DNA from 3 places in the Pseudomonas sp. NPDC077451 genome. Region 3 is predicted to be linked to each of the others. Evidence: predicted binding sites of a transcription regulator. Region 3 holds the regulator's gene; each other region holds the start of a gene.
What was found. The regulator FliA, encoded in region 3, starts transcription of late flagellar genes. The targets are predictions, from matches to a motif close to CTAAAGTTTNNNNNNNNNNNGCCGNTAA.

Region 1: the regulator FliA is predicted to act here: its motif matches at 2,920-2,947, upstream of ACIGHL_RS07080 (methyl-accepting chemotaxis protein).
Region 2: the regulator FliA is predicted to act here: its motif matches at 3,124-3,151, upstream of ACIGHL_RS13515 (methyl-accepting chemotaxis protein).

The regions. Positions count from the first base shown of each region.
Region 1 covers NZ_JBITVX010000003.1:106,243-110,561, reverse strand. The annotation lists gene ACIGHL_RS07100 (ABC-F family ATPase) at 1-102, shown strand, start outside; gene ACIGHL_RS07095 (DUF1294 domain-containing protein) at 187-891, opposite strand; gene ACIGHL_RS07090 (alpha/beta fold hydrolase) at 960-1,934, opposite strand; gene ACIGHL_RS07085 (undecaprenyl-diphosphate phosphatase) at 1,965-2,795, opposite strand; gene ACIGHL_RS07080 (methyl-accepting chemotaxis protein) at 3,073-4,319, shown strand, end outside.
Region 2 covers NZ_JBITVX010000007.1:177,842-182,160, forward strand. The annotation lists gene ACIGHL_RS13505 (hypothetical protein) at 9-758, shown strand; gene ACIGHL_RS13510 (Mpo1 family 2-hydroxy fatty acid dioxygenase) at 770-1,294, opposite strand; gene ACIGHL_RS13515 (methyl-accepting chemotaxis protein) at 1,413-2,981, opposite strand; gene ACIGHL_RS13520 (3-hydroxyacyl-CoA dehydrogenase) at 3,189-4,319, opposite strand, start outside.
Region 3 covers NZ_JBITVX010000001.1:389,621-393,939, forward strand. The annotation lists gene flhF (flagellar biosynthesis GTPase FlhF) at 1-302, shown strand, start outside; gene fleN (flagellar synthesis regulator FleN) at 394-1,224, shown strand; gene fliA (RNA polymerase sigma factor FliA) at 1,239-1,964, shown strand; gene ACIGHL_RS01760 (chemotaxis response regulator CheY) at 2,082-2,456, shown strand; gene ACIGHL_RS01765 (protein phosphatase CheZ) at 2,480-3,274, shown strand; gene ACIGHL_RS01770 (chemotaxis protein CheA) at 3,287-4,319, shown strand, end outside.

The DNA of each region.
Region 1 (4,319 bases), on a different contig from region 3:
GTTGGCTCTCTGGCGACCCGTATCATCGAGCTATCCGACTCGGGCGTGACCGACTTCAGCGGCACCTATGACGACTACTTGCGCAGTCTTGGCGTGTTCTAAACCTCGTTGAGGTAACGAAACGCCCCGCAACCGCGGGGCGTTTTTGCATCGACAAACCGTCAGCGCGTACGACTCGGTCAATGCTCAAATTTCTAGCAACAACCGATACAGCCGCTGGACATATAGGTAGTCGAGCCATGCGAGCTGATGCACGACGACGATCAGCCAGAACACCAGCTGGAACGACAACTTGCGGGTCTTGTGGCGAAACGCTTGTTGAGCAATCAACGCCCCCGGCCAGCCACCTAGCTCAACCAGATGCAGGCGAGCCTCGGGCGTACGCCAGCCGCGACGCAGTGCGCTGCGCTTGTCGTGCAGGTAAAAGCCAAAAGCCAACAGGCTACCCAAGAGATAGGCATAGAGCGGCCAGTAACTACCCTGCCCCGCCAAACGAGTAAGTCCGAGCGCCGGTAACAGACAGAGCAGGACGAGCCCTAGGAGCTTCGGTAGCAGCCACCTTATCGACCCATTTTGCCGTGGCCGCGCTTTGGGCTTAGCGCGTGCCTTGAAGCTTCTATTTTGTGCGGACTGGATCGCTACCGCAGGTGGTTTTCGTCGAATCGCCGGCTCGTCTAGAGACAGCCCCGAATCCAGACGGATATGCGTGGCACCCAGGCGCCCGTTCTCGTCCCGTTCGCTGATATAGAGCACCCGGTCGCCCTGCGCCGGGCGGCGAGCGCCGCGCATAGCCGAAATATGCGCGAAGATTTCCTCGCTACCCTGTTCCGGCCGAATGAAACCGAACCCCTTCTGATCGTTCCAGCTTTTCAGCTGACCGCGTAGTTCCATGGCATGTGACCCGGCGGGCAAATCGGGGATTCTAGCCGCTTCCCTTTGGAGCTACGAGCCGCAAGCAGCTATCGGGCAGGGATGTAGCGGCGCTCAAGAAAACTGAGAAGCAGCCTATTGACCTGCTCGGGCTGCTCGCTCTGTATCCAATGGCCACAGTCTTCGATGAGATGCTGCTCGAGGTCCGGTACCCAGCTGGGCATTTTCTGCAGCGTATGAGCTTCCAGAGTGCCGACCGGGTCCTTGTCGCCTAGTAGGAAAAGCGCAGGCTGCTCCACCTTGCGCTCGGCTAACGGTGCAGTGCGCTCCCAGTTCCGCTCGAAATTGCGGTACCAGTTCAGTGCACCATGAAAGCCGCGTCCCTCGAACGTAGCGACGTAGACGGCGAACGCGTCCGAGCCGCACCAAGCCGGCGGAGCGCCCGGGTCTTGCATGCCTTGATAGAGCGAACTGCCGACCGGCTTGTCCTGCAGGAACAAATCCTTGGGGACCGCTGCCGAGGTGTTATGCATCATCATCCGCAAAGTACGCGGAATGTCCTGATCAAGCTCGGCCTCGGCAACGCCGGGCTGCTGGAAATACAGAATATAGTTGAAGCGATCGGCGAACTGGCTACGGATGATGTCGATCGCGGGTCTCTTCGGACGGCCGCCATAAGGTACCGCCATAGCCGCGACAACGTTGACTCGCTGCGGCTCGAGCAAGGCCAGATGCCAAGCCACCGGTGCGCCCCAATCATGGCCCACAACCGCTACCGAGCGGTGACCAAGCAGGTCCATTGCCGCCTGGATGTCCGCGCAAACGGTTATCAGGTCATAGCTGGCGATATCATCCGGCGCGCTGCTTTGGCCATAGCCGCGCATCTCCGGAATCACCACACGGTAGCCTGCATCCGCCAACGCCTGGATCTGATGACGCCACGAGTACCAGCTTTCGGGAAATCCGTGGAGCAACCAGATCACCGGGCCTTGCTCAGGCCCGGCGCAGTAAAGGCTGAGGGTGATGCCATTGATGGGCAACAGTCGGTGTTCGAATGCGTGCACAGGGCACTCCTCTGCTGTGTGCGTTGCGCGTCAGCCCGCCGCGGTACTCCAGTCGATCAAGCTGAACTGCCAAGTAGCCAAGATGATGATGCCGAAGATGATCCGGTACCAGGCAAATGCGGCATAGCTATGGTTGCCTATAAATTTCAACAGGGCGCGCACCGCCAGCATGGCGAAAATGAACGAGGTGATGAACCCAATCGCAAAGATCGGCAAGTCCCCAGGCTGAAACAGGTCGCGGTACTTGTAACCGGAATACACTGCGGCACCGACCATAGTCGGCATGGCCAGAAAGAACGAAAACTCGGTGGCCGCCTTGCGGGACAGCCCAAACAACAGCCCACCGATGATTGTCGCGCCGGACCGTGAAGTGCCGGGGATGAGCGCCAGACATTGCGCGAAGCCAACCTTCAAGGCATGGGACCAGTGCATATCGTCGACGGTTTCGGCCTGTACTTCATGCTGGCGCTTCTCTGCCCAGAGCATCACGACCCCGCCAATGACCAGCGCCGTCGCTACCGTGATCGGATTAAACAAGTATTTGTGAATGAGATCAGCGAAGGTAATTCCCAGCACTACCGCAGGGAAGAACGCGACCAACAGATTCCCGGTGAACTTCTGCGCCTGTTTCTCCCTTGGCAAACCAACGATCACATCGAAAATCTTACGACGGTACTCCCACACCACCGCCAAGATCGCACCCAACTGGATGATGATGTTGAACGCGAGCGCCCTCTCGCCGCCAAACCCAATCAGATCGGCCACGATGATCTGATGCCCGGTGCTGGATATCGGCAGAAATTCTGTAATGCCTTCCACCACCCCAAGAAGCAACGCCTGAAAGGCAATCCAAAGGTCCATCTATTCCCCAATAACGGTGCAACTCACCGCGGCTGAATACAACAAAGGTATATGTCAGATAGCCATCTGAGCGCTGTTCTGACTCGCTTGAGGCGAGTAAATTCATTGAGCCGACACGGCCGCCCTCATCTTTTTTCAGCAACGGCCGAAACCCTATGCATGGGCCATGACAAACAACCACTGCCATAGCTGATTTTCAAGGCAGGCCGTGTCGCCGCGCTCCACCCCTCTATTCGAATAATAAAGAACACAAGTATCAACAGGAGCATACAACCCTATGAATCTGCTACGAAATCTTCCAATCAGCAAGCGTCTCTGGCTGATTCCGCTAGTGGCGGTTGCCATGCTCTTCGTGCTTGGCCTGCTGATGATTCAGCAGGTTCGTACCGACCTGTACCGGGGCAAGCAGGTCATGACGCAAAACATCGTCGAGACGGCGCGCGGCGTGCTGACCTACTATCAGCAGCTCGAAGCCAGCGGAAGCATGACGACCGCCGAGGCGCAGAAAGCCGCGATGGACCAGGTTCGCATGATTCGCTATGGCCAGAATGACTACTTCTGGATCAACGACATGCAGCCGGTCATGGTCATGCATCCGATAAAGCCGGAGCTAGAGGGACAGGATCTCTCCAAGGTCAAAGATCCGAACGGCAAAGCGCTGTTCAACGAAATGGTCAAGGTAGCTCAACTCAAAGGAGCTGGCCTGGTTGACTATCAATGGGCGAAGCCCGGCGAAAAAGACCCTGTGCCGAAGATCTCCTACGTCGAACTATTCAAGCCATGGGGCTGGATTATCGGTTCGGGAATCTATGTCGACGATGTCGAGGCGGAATTCCAGAACTATCTGGTGCGTTTCTCGCTCATCGGTATGGCAATCGCTGCGCTGATGGCCGTACTGGTCGCAATTCTTATCCGCAGCATCACACAGCCGCTGCGTCACTCTATGCAGGCCATGGCCAACATCGCCAGCGGTGAAGCCGACCTGACGCGGAATCTTGACGTATCGGGTAATGACGAACTGACCACCCTTAGCCGCGACTTCAATACATTCACCCAAAAACTACGCACAGTGATCGGCCAGTTGTTCGAAACCTCCGACTCACTGGAATCCTCCTCTAACGCCTTGGGGGGGCTGGCCGGGCAAGCGCACAAGCAAAGTCAGCAACAATCGCAACAGATGGAGCTGGTCGCTACTGCCGTCAACGAGGTGACCTACGCCGTTCAGGAAGTGGCAAAGAATGCCGAGCAGGCATCGAACGAAGTGGGTGACGCGGAGAAGCAGGCTGGGTTGGGGCAGCGGAATATCGAAGCCAGCCTGCAGCAAATAGATCAGCTTTCGATCACCATTAACGAAGCTGTCGGGGTCATACAATCCTTAGCGGACGAAACCACGAAGATCGGGTCAGTGCTTGAGGTCATTGGATCGATTGCCGATCAGACCAACCTCCTCGCGCTGAACGCAGCGATTGAGGCTGCCCGTGCTGGCGAACAAGGCCGCGGTTTTGCTGTAGTGGCCGACGAGGT
Region 2 (4,319 bases), on a different contig from region 3:
AGCGCGACATGAATCATCGCAAATGGCTATGGATGGTGGTTTTGCTGGCGTGCTGGTTTCCAGCTCTGCTCAATCCTGCCCATGCTCAAACCTATACTGCGCTGGAAAGCATGCAGATCCACGCCAACCGAGCGACCAGCAGCCTATTGCTCTATCGAGGCGAAGGTTTCCAGAAGGCGCACCTGGCCCGAATGGAAAGCGACCTCAAAGCGCTAGCCGACAGGGTCGACAGCTTTCCCGGCGCCCGCAACGATCTGCACCCATTGCATCAAGTCTTACAGACAACGCTTCGCGAAGGCGCAAGCTTCGGCCGCGAGGAAGACGACATGCCTTGGGGCTGGCCGCTGCAGATGAGCAAAGCGCTGCGCGATTTCCTAACGGCTGTGCGCAGCCAGCAAGGCGCCAACGTTCGCGCCGAGCTGCCCGCCAAGGTGGAATACCTCACTGTGCAGTACCTCAGCCGCGCCTATGTAGGCTCATTCGAAACCGCCCGCGAACAACCGGATACCTACCTCGGCCAGGACGAGCGCCGCCTCGTACCGTCGATCGACGAGCAACTGGCTGCGCTGGATGGCAAATCGAACGTGGCCATTGCCAAGCTCAAAACACGTTGGGAGTTCCTCAAGGTGGCGCTCGAAGACATGAACAGCGGCAACAACAGCTTCAACACTGCGTCAGGCCGCGCTTTCGCCCCGATCATGGTTGATCGCCACGCGCGCAGCCTCAGCGATCAATGGATGGCGCTCGCCCCTGACTGAGCACCTTCCTGTCAGGCATCGGCCGGCTGCTGGCGCAGCTGAACCGGGCCGACACGCGCTTCGATCGCGTGGCGCAGGGGTTCGCGCAGACCGAAGATGAAGCCAAGCTCAGCAGCAACGAACAGTGGCCCGATGATCAGTCCGGTCAGATCGTCGACAAACGCAGGCTTGCGTCCTTCGAAGTAGTGACCGATGAACTGGATAATCCAGCCAACTACGAACAAACCGCCACCGGCGCTCAGCCATAGCGCCGTCGATTGCTGCGCAAGGGCTGCACCGACCCAGACGCAGAGCAACAGCACCGCGCCCGTGAGCACGCCGAAGCGCACATCCAGCCGAAAATAGAACAGCGTCGAGATCAAGGCGACCAGCGCAACCGGGCTCAGCCATAGCCCGAACGCCTCCACACCTGGACGCGACAGCAGCACTGCGACAGCCAGCACGATCATGGGAATGCCGATGAAATGGCTGAGCAGATTGCGCGGGTCCCGGTGATAGGCCGCGTATTGGGCGAGGTGATCGGTGAGTGTTTTCATGGGGACGAGCTCCGAATAGCCTGACTGGCAAGCTTAGCCAGCTCGGCAAGGTGCCGCGCGGTGTCGAGTGGTGGTTGAGCGCCAAAGGTCATGGCGCTTGCGCCAATCAGCGGCTCAGCTAGGGCTCCGGACGATAGCCCAATCGCAGGCCACCCCAGTGACGGCTGTTCACCATGATCGGCACCGACAGGTCATGCATCAGCTCTCCGGTATCGCGGCTGTAGGTCTGCAACAGCACCTTGCGTTCGTGGCTGCCACAGCGCGCGCCGGTACGGTCATTGAACAAGCGCTTGCTGCGGCTCTTGACCTTGTCGATCTCCGGGTCGCCGACCGGGGGCTGGCTGAAGGCACGGTTGTGGGTCGGCACGTAGCCATCCGGCGTAGTCGCGATGGCATAAATCAACGCATCGTTGCGCGCGAGCAGGGGTTCCTGGATCGCCGGCAGCACCTCGTCGGCGTAACGGTCGAAACGGGTGTTGTAGCGGATCGGATTGGTGCCCGGCTGCGCCCGGTAATTGCGATCAAACAGATCGTCGACACCCAGGCGCCCGGCCTTCAGATCCGCCTCGAAACGCGCCCCGATGGCGGCCGCCGCTTCGCGCGCGAGGTCGTATACATCCTGGTGGTAGGCATCGAGCTGTACCTCGGCGAGCTGTTCGCTGACGGTTTCCGCCTGCCCTACTAGCTTCTCTGCGGCCTGCTCCAATTGGCGGGTCTGGGTCTCGCTCTCCAGAGCGTCTCCACGCAGCTGCTCTACCGCGACGAACAACTGCGCGAGTCGCTCATGATTGCTTGCCGTGCCGGCAGCGATTTCCGCCACCTGGGTTTCGACATTGCCAGCCAACTCGGCAATTCCACTGAGCTGAACGCCTGTTCCTGCGATCTGTGCGGCGGCTTCGTCCAGTTCGCTGGCTTGCTTTTGGATATGGCTGACCACTGCGCCACTTTGCTCACGAATATCGCTAACCATCCGGCCTACCTCTTCGGTAGCACTGCTGGTGCGACCGGCCAGGTTTCGCACCTCATCAGCCACCACGGCAAAGCCCCGCCCGGCCTCACCGGCGCGTGCCGCCTCGATCGCCGCGTTGAGTGCAAGCAGGTTGGTCTGGCTGGCAATGGACTGAATCACATCGGTGATCTGGCGGATTTCTTCGGTGCGCGCTGAGAGTCCGTCGAGCAGTTCGCGGCTGGCCTTGGTCTGTGCGCTGAGCTGCTGCATGCGTTCGATGGCGTGCTGGAGTTCGATACGCCCACTATCGCTGCTGCGCCGCACGGCTTCGGCCGCTTCTAACGCCTGCCGTGCTCGGGCAGCGCTGTCCTGTTCGGTCGCCGTCATCGCCTCGGCGCCATTGGCGATCTCGCTGACCGCAACCAGCTGTGACTGCAACCGTGCCGCCAGTTGCTCAGCGCTGAACGACACTTGAGCTGCCGACAGGGCGTTATGACAGGTATGCCGGGAGAGGCTCTTGCTCAGGGCTGCGGAACTCAGCTCGCCGGCGTCCTCTGCAACCGGGGTGCCCGTATTCCTGCGCCAAGGGCCGAACCAAGGCCATAGGGCAAGCAACAGGATCGAGATCGCGGTCAGATAGAACGGCAACTCCATCCAGCCATGAAACAACAGCAGGCCCAGCAGGCCCGCTGCGTGCAACAGACAGGCCTTGGGGTGAAGGCGGAAGGTAGGGCGCATCGGTGGCCTCTTGTTTTCGTCCGGTAAAAAGGCGTTGTACCACCTCTGCCAACAAAGAACATTGTCCCTTGGTGGCACATGGTCTTGCCGGACTGGAAACGATTACACACCCGTTGCCGCCCGGCATGGCCGAGTTACCGGGTTAGCGGCTGGACGCGGCCAACCTTAAGCTGCCCTCAAGCCTGAACGTACGTCAGGCCCCGCTTTTTAGCGAGCCTGATCCGGAGCCGTCAGCGGCAGACCGAGCTGTACCCGGCGGCGTAGCCAGGGGCTCGGACGATAGCGCGGTTCGTGACCATAGCAGCGCTGCATGCCCTCCAGGATAGTCAGGATTCGAGCCGGGTTGTAATGCGCGGCGAACCCCAGCGGCCCCCTTGGATAGCCGAGGGCCACCATGACCGCGCGGTCGAGCGTCTCTGGGGAGGCAATGCCCTTCTGGGCAATCTCACAGCCAAGGTTGACGATGCTGGCCACGATGCGCTGGCTGACGAACCCCGGAGAGTCGTTGATCACCTCGACCGGCACGCCGTCGGCGCCCAACGCCTGGCGTGCCTGAGCCTCCAATGCTGGGTCGAGCGCTGGTTGACGCATCAGCACGCGGCGTTTTTCAAGGTCACTGAAGAGGTCCAGCGCCACAGTACGCGCGCCGGGCAGCGCCAGGCGCTCGATACAGCTACTCGCATCTTCTCCTAGCGGCGTGATCAGACAGATTGCTTGGTCCGAAGGCTCAACACCCTCCTCGAGGATCGCACCGGCCTGCTGCAATATCGATCTGATGGAGCTGCGCAGGTCGGGCTCGATACTGTCGAGCCAAAACGGCCGATCGATGCTTACCGGCTCGAAGCGGGGCTCAGGCGTGCGGATCTGCTGGCCGTCTTCGTAGCGATAGAAGCCCTGGCCGGTTTTGCGACCGAGCAAACCGGCCGCCACCCGCTGCGCGGCGAGGTAAGACGGTGTATAGCGCGGATCGTAGTAGAACTGGTCATGCACCGACTCCATCACCGCGTGGGAAATATCCAACCCGGTCAGATCGAACAATTCGAACGGGCCCATTCGAAACCCGGGCCCGTCCCGCAAAATTCGGTCGATCTGTTCCGGCGTGGCGATGCCCTCGCTAAGGATGCGCTGCGCCTCGGTGCCATAGGCACGACCGGCGTGATTGACCAGAAACCCGGGAGTATCCGGCGTAATCGCAGGGAAGTGCCCGGCGTGCTCGGCTAGCTGCACCAGCCGCTCAATGACCGACGGGGCGGTGCGCTCGCCGCGCACCACTTCGACAAGTTTCATCAGCGTCACAGGATTGAAGAAGTGATACCCAGCCACCCGCTCAGGCCGCGC
Region 3 (4,319 bases):
GCCAGAGTCAGGTGCTCAAGGCCACCTGGCACAACTACCGTCGTTGCGGGCTGGCTGGCTGCATTCTGACTAAACTGGATGAAGCCGGGAGCTTGGGTGACGTACTTGGTCTTATCATCAGTCAGCACCTGCCCATCGCTTACCTCGCTGATGGGCCGCGCATTCCTGATGACCTGCATCTGCCACGCAGTCACCAGTTGGTCAGCCGCGCGGTGAGCCTGCAATCGGAAGAGGCTCCTAGCGAGGAAACCATGGCTGACATGTTCTCCGATCTGTACAACGGTTCTAGGAAGGTCGGATGAACGCAATGCTCCGAGAGACACACAAAGAAGACGCGTTCCCGCTGAACGCATCGATGGCCCAAGGGCTCCAGCAAGAGATAGGCGTGTGAAAATGGGTATGCATCCCGTACAGGTTATTGCAGTGACCGGCGGCAAGGGTGGCGTCGGCAAGACCAACGTGTCGGTCAATCTGGCCTTGGCGCTGGCCGATCTCGGGCGTCGAGTGGTATTGCTCGACGCTGACCTTGGTCTGGCTAACGTCGACGTGTTGCTCGGCCTGACGACAAAACGCACCCTGGCCGATGTCATTTCCGGTGAATGCGACCTGCGCGATGTGCTGATTCAGGGGCCGGGCGGCATACGTGTTGTTCCGGCCGCTTCCGGCACTCAGAGCATGGTGCAGCTGTCGACGCTTCAACATTCTGGCCTCATCCAGGCTTTCAGCGACATCGGCGATGATATCGATGTGCTGATCATCGACACCGCCGCTGGCATTGGTGACGGTGTGGTGAGCTTTGTTCGCGCCGCGCAGGAAGTGTTGCTGGTGGTCACCGACGAGCCCACGTCAATCACCGATGCCTATGCGCTGATCAAACTGCTCAATCGTGACTACGGCATCAGCCGCTTCCGGGTCTTGGCCAACATGGCCCATGCGCCGCAGGAAGGGCGCAACCTGTTTGCCAAGCTGACCAAGGTGACTGAGCGCTTCCTCGACGTGGCGCTGCAGTACGTCGGCGCCATCCCGTATGACGAAGCGGTGCGCAAGGCTGTGCAGAAGCAGCGCGCCGTTTATGAGGCCTACCCGCGCGCAAAGTGCTCGCTGGCGTTCAGGGCTATCGCGCAGAAGGTGGACACTTGGCCGTTGCCGGCAACGCCACGCGGTCATCTGGAGTTCTTTGTGGAGCGCCTGGTCAGGCCCGCCGCAGAGCCTAACGAACAATAGCGGCTGGATTCGGTATGTATTACAGCAAAGCTCAGGCTAAAGACTCGCAATATCAACTCATCGATCAGTACGCACCGCTGGTCAAGCGCATTGCCTATCACCTCCTGGCGCGTTTGCCAGCGAGCGTGCAGGTCGACGACCTGATGCAGGCCGGCATGATCGGCTTGCTGGAGGCGTCAAAAAAATATGACGCCGGAAAAGGGGCGAGTTTCGAGACCTACGCCGGTATTCGCATCCGCGGCGCCATGCTCGACGAGGTGCGCAAAGGTGACTGGGCGCCGCGTTCGGTACACCGAAACTCGCGCATGGTCAGTGAGGCAATTCGGGCAATTGAGGCTAGAACAGGACGCGACGCTAAAGATCAGGACGTTGCGGCCGAACTTAAATTGAGTCTCGATGAGTACTACGGCATTCTGGGCGACACCCTGGGCAGCCGCCTGTTCAGCTTCGATGATCTGCTTCAGGAAGGCGAGCACGGGGAGTTCGAGGAGGATGCAGCCAGCACCCATCCGGAACCGTCCCGCGATCTTGAAGACGAGCGTTTCCAACAGGCGTTGGCCGAGGCCATCAGTAACCTGCCCGAACGTGAAAAGTTGGTGCTTTCGCTGTATTACGACGAAGAGTTGAACTTGAAGGAAATCGGTCAGGTACTGGGCGTCAGTGAATCACGGGTGAGCCAGTTGCACAGTCAGTGCGCGGCCCGTCTGCGGGCTCGTCTTGGCGAGTGGCGCGCGCGTTAACGACCGGTTTGCGACAAAAGCATTAGAGACCGCTTACGAGCTTCATTCATGAGGCTCGCAAACAGACCGTGAGCAGGTCTCGATTCGGGATTTACGGAGGTGTACTTGGACAAGAACATGAAAATCCTCATCGTCGACGACTTTTCGACCATGAGACGGATCATCAAGAACCTCTTGCGCGATCTGGGTTTTACCAACACTGCCGAGGCAGATGACGGCACCACTGCGCTGCCGATGCTCAAGAGCGGAAGTTTCGATTTCCTCGTCACCGACTGGAATATGCCCGGCATGAGCGGCATCGATTTGCTGCGCGCGGTGCGTGCCGATGAGCGCTTGAAGCATCTGCCGGTATTGATGGTGACCGCCGAGGCGAAGCGCGACCAGATCATCGAGGCCGCGCAAGCGGGCGTAAACGGTTACGTGGTCAAGCCATTCACGGCTCAAGTGCTCAAAGAGAAGATCGAAAAGATCTTCGAGCGCGTCAACGGCTGAAGCAGTAACGCCGCGAGGGCACTATGACGCAAGCAGACCAAACCCTGGCAGAGTTCGAAGCAACTCTGAAGGCTCACGCACCCCAATTGATTGAAAGTCTGCAACAGGGTCGTTTCGACGAAGCGACGCAGATGTTCAATGAGCTCAATCAGGCGCGCAATCACGGGATCTACCTGGAAGTTGGCAAGCTCACCCGGGAGCTGCACAACGCCATCGTAAAGCTCGAGATGGATACCTGTGCCACCGGGGGGGATCCGTCACCGATCACCGATGCGACTGATCGGCTGTCGTACGTGGTGGAGATGACCGAGAAAGCGGCCAACCGCACCATGGACCTGGTTGAAGAATCGGCGCCCTTGGTCAATTACGTGAGTTACGAGGCGCAGAGCCTCACTGCTGATTGGCAGCGTTTCATGCGGCGCGATATGAACGCTGAACAGTTCCGTGAGCTGGTCAAGCGCATCGACCAGTTTCTCCAGCGCAGCATGAACGATGGCAGTCAGCTGTCGCAGAACCTTAGCGAAATCATGCTGGCTCAGGATTTCCAAGACCTTACCGGTCAGGTGATCAAAAGAGTGACCCGGCTCATTACCGAACTCGAAAGTAACCTGCTTAATCTGGTGCTGATGGCCGGCCAGGTTGACCGCGTGGCGGGCATCCAGCACGACCGCGACGCGATGCGCGCCGAGCAGGAAATGAAAAAACAAGAAAAACTGCCTTCCAATGGTGAAGGTCCGCAGATGCATGCCGATATACGTGAAGACGTCGTATCCGGGCAGGACGACGTTGATGATCTGCTTTCGAGCCTGGGCTTTTAGGGGAAGTTAAATATGAGCTTCGACGCCGATGAAGAAATCCTCCAGGATTTCCTGGTAGAGGCCGGCGAGATTCTCGAACTATTGTCAGAGCAGCTGGTGGAGCTGGAAAGCAGCCCCGATGACACAGCCTTGCTCAATGCGATTTTTCGCGGTTTCCATACGGTAAAAGGCGGTGCCGGGTTTCTCCAGCTGCATGAGTTGGTGGAGTGCTGCCACATCGCTGAAAACGTCTTCGACATCCTGCGCAAGGGTGAGCGTCGCGTCGACTCGGAATTGATGGATGTCGTGCTGCAGGCCTTGGACTCCGTCAATGAAATGTTTAGCCAGGTGCGCGAGCGGACCGAAGTAACCCCGGCGACGCCCGAGCTGCTGGCAGCGCTGGCCCGTTTGGCCGAGCCGGCCGGAGCGCAGGAGCCCATAGTCGAAGCGTCTGTCGAGACTGAGCCTGAGTCTGAGCCCGCTACGACCGCCGACAGCGAGTTCGAGCAGTTTCTTGGCGCGCTGGACGAATCTGCCGAGGCACCTTCTTCAAGCGCCCCAGATGAAATTACCGACGAGGAGTTCGAATCGCTGCTCGATCAGCTCCATGGAAAGGGTCATTTCGCGACGGAGCAGCAACCGACTCCGGTCGCTCCTGCTGCTGCGGTGGCGGGACAGTCTGCCAGCGACGAGATTACCGACGACGAATTCGAGGCATTGCTCGATCAACTGCATGGCAAAGGCCAGTTCGCCGAACCGGCTGCCGCTGCACCTGCTGCCCCTGCCGGGTCCGTTGACAAGCCTGCCGCGGCGGGTGGCAATGACATCAGCGACGACGAATTCGAAGCGCTGCTGGACCAGCTGCATGGTAAGGGCAAGTTTGAACCTGATGCTGCCGCGCCAGTCGCGGCTGCAGCTGTGCCTGCCACCAAGCCCGCACCGGCTGCCGCGCCTGCCGAGAAAAAGGCTGCACCAGCGAAACCGGCAGCAAATGCCGTAGCGAGCAAGGCTGCTGCCCCGGCGAAAGCAGAGCTAGCATCCAAGTCTGCTGCAGCTCTGGAGAAGC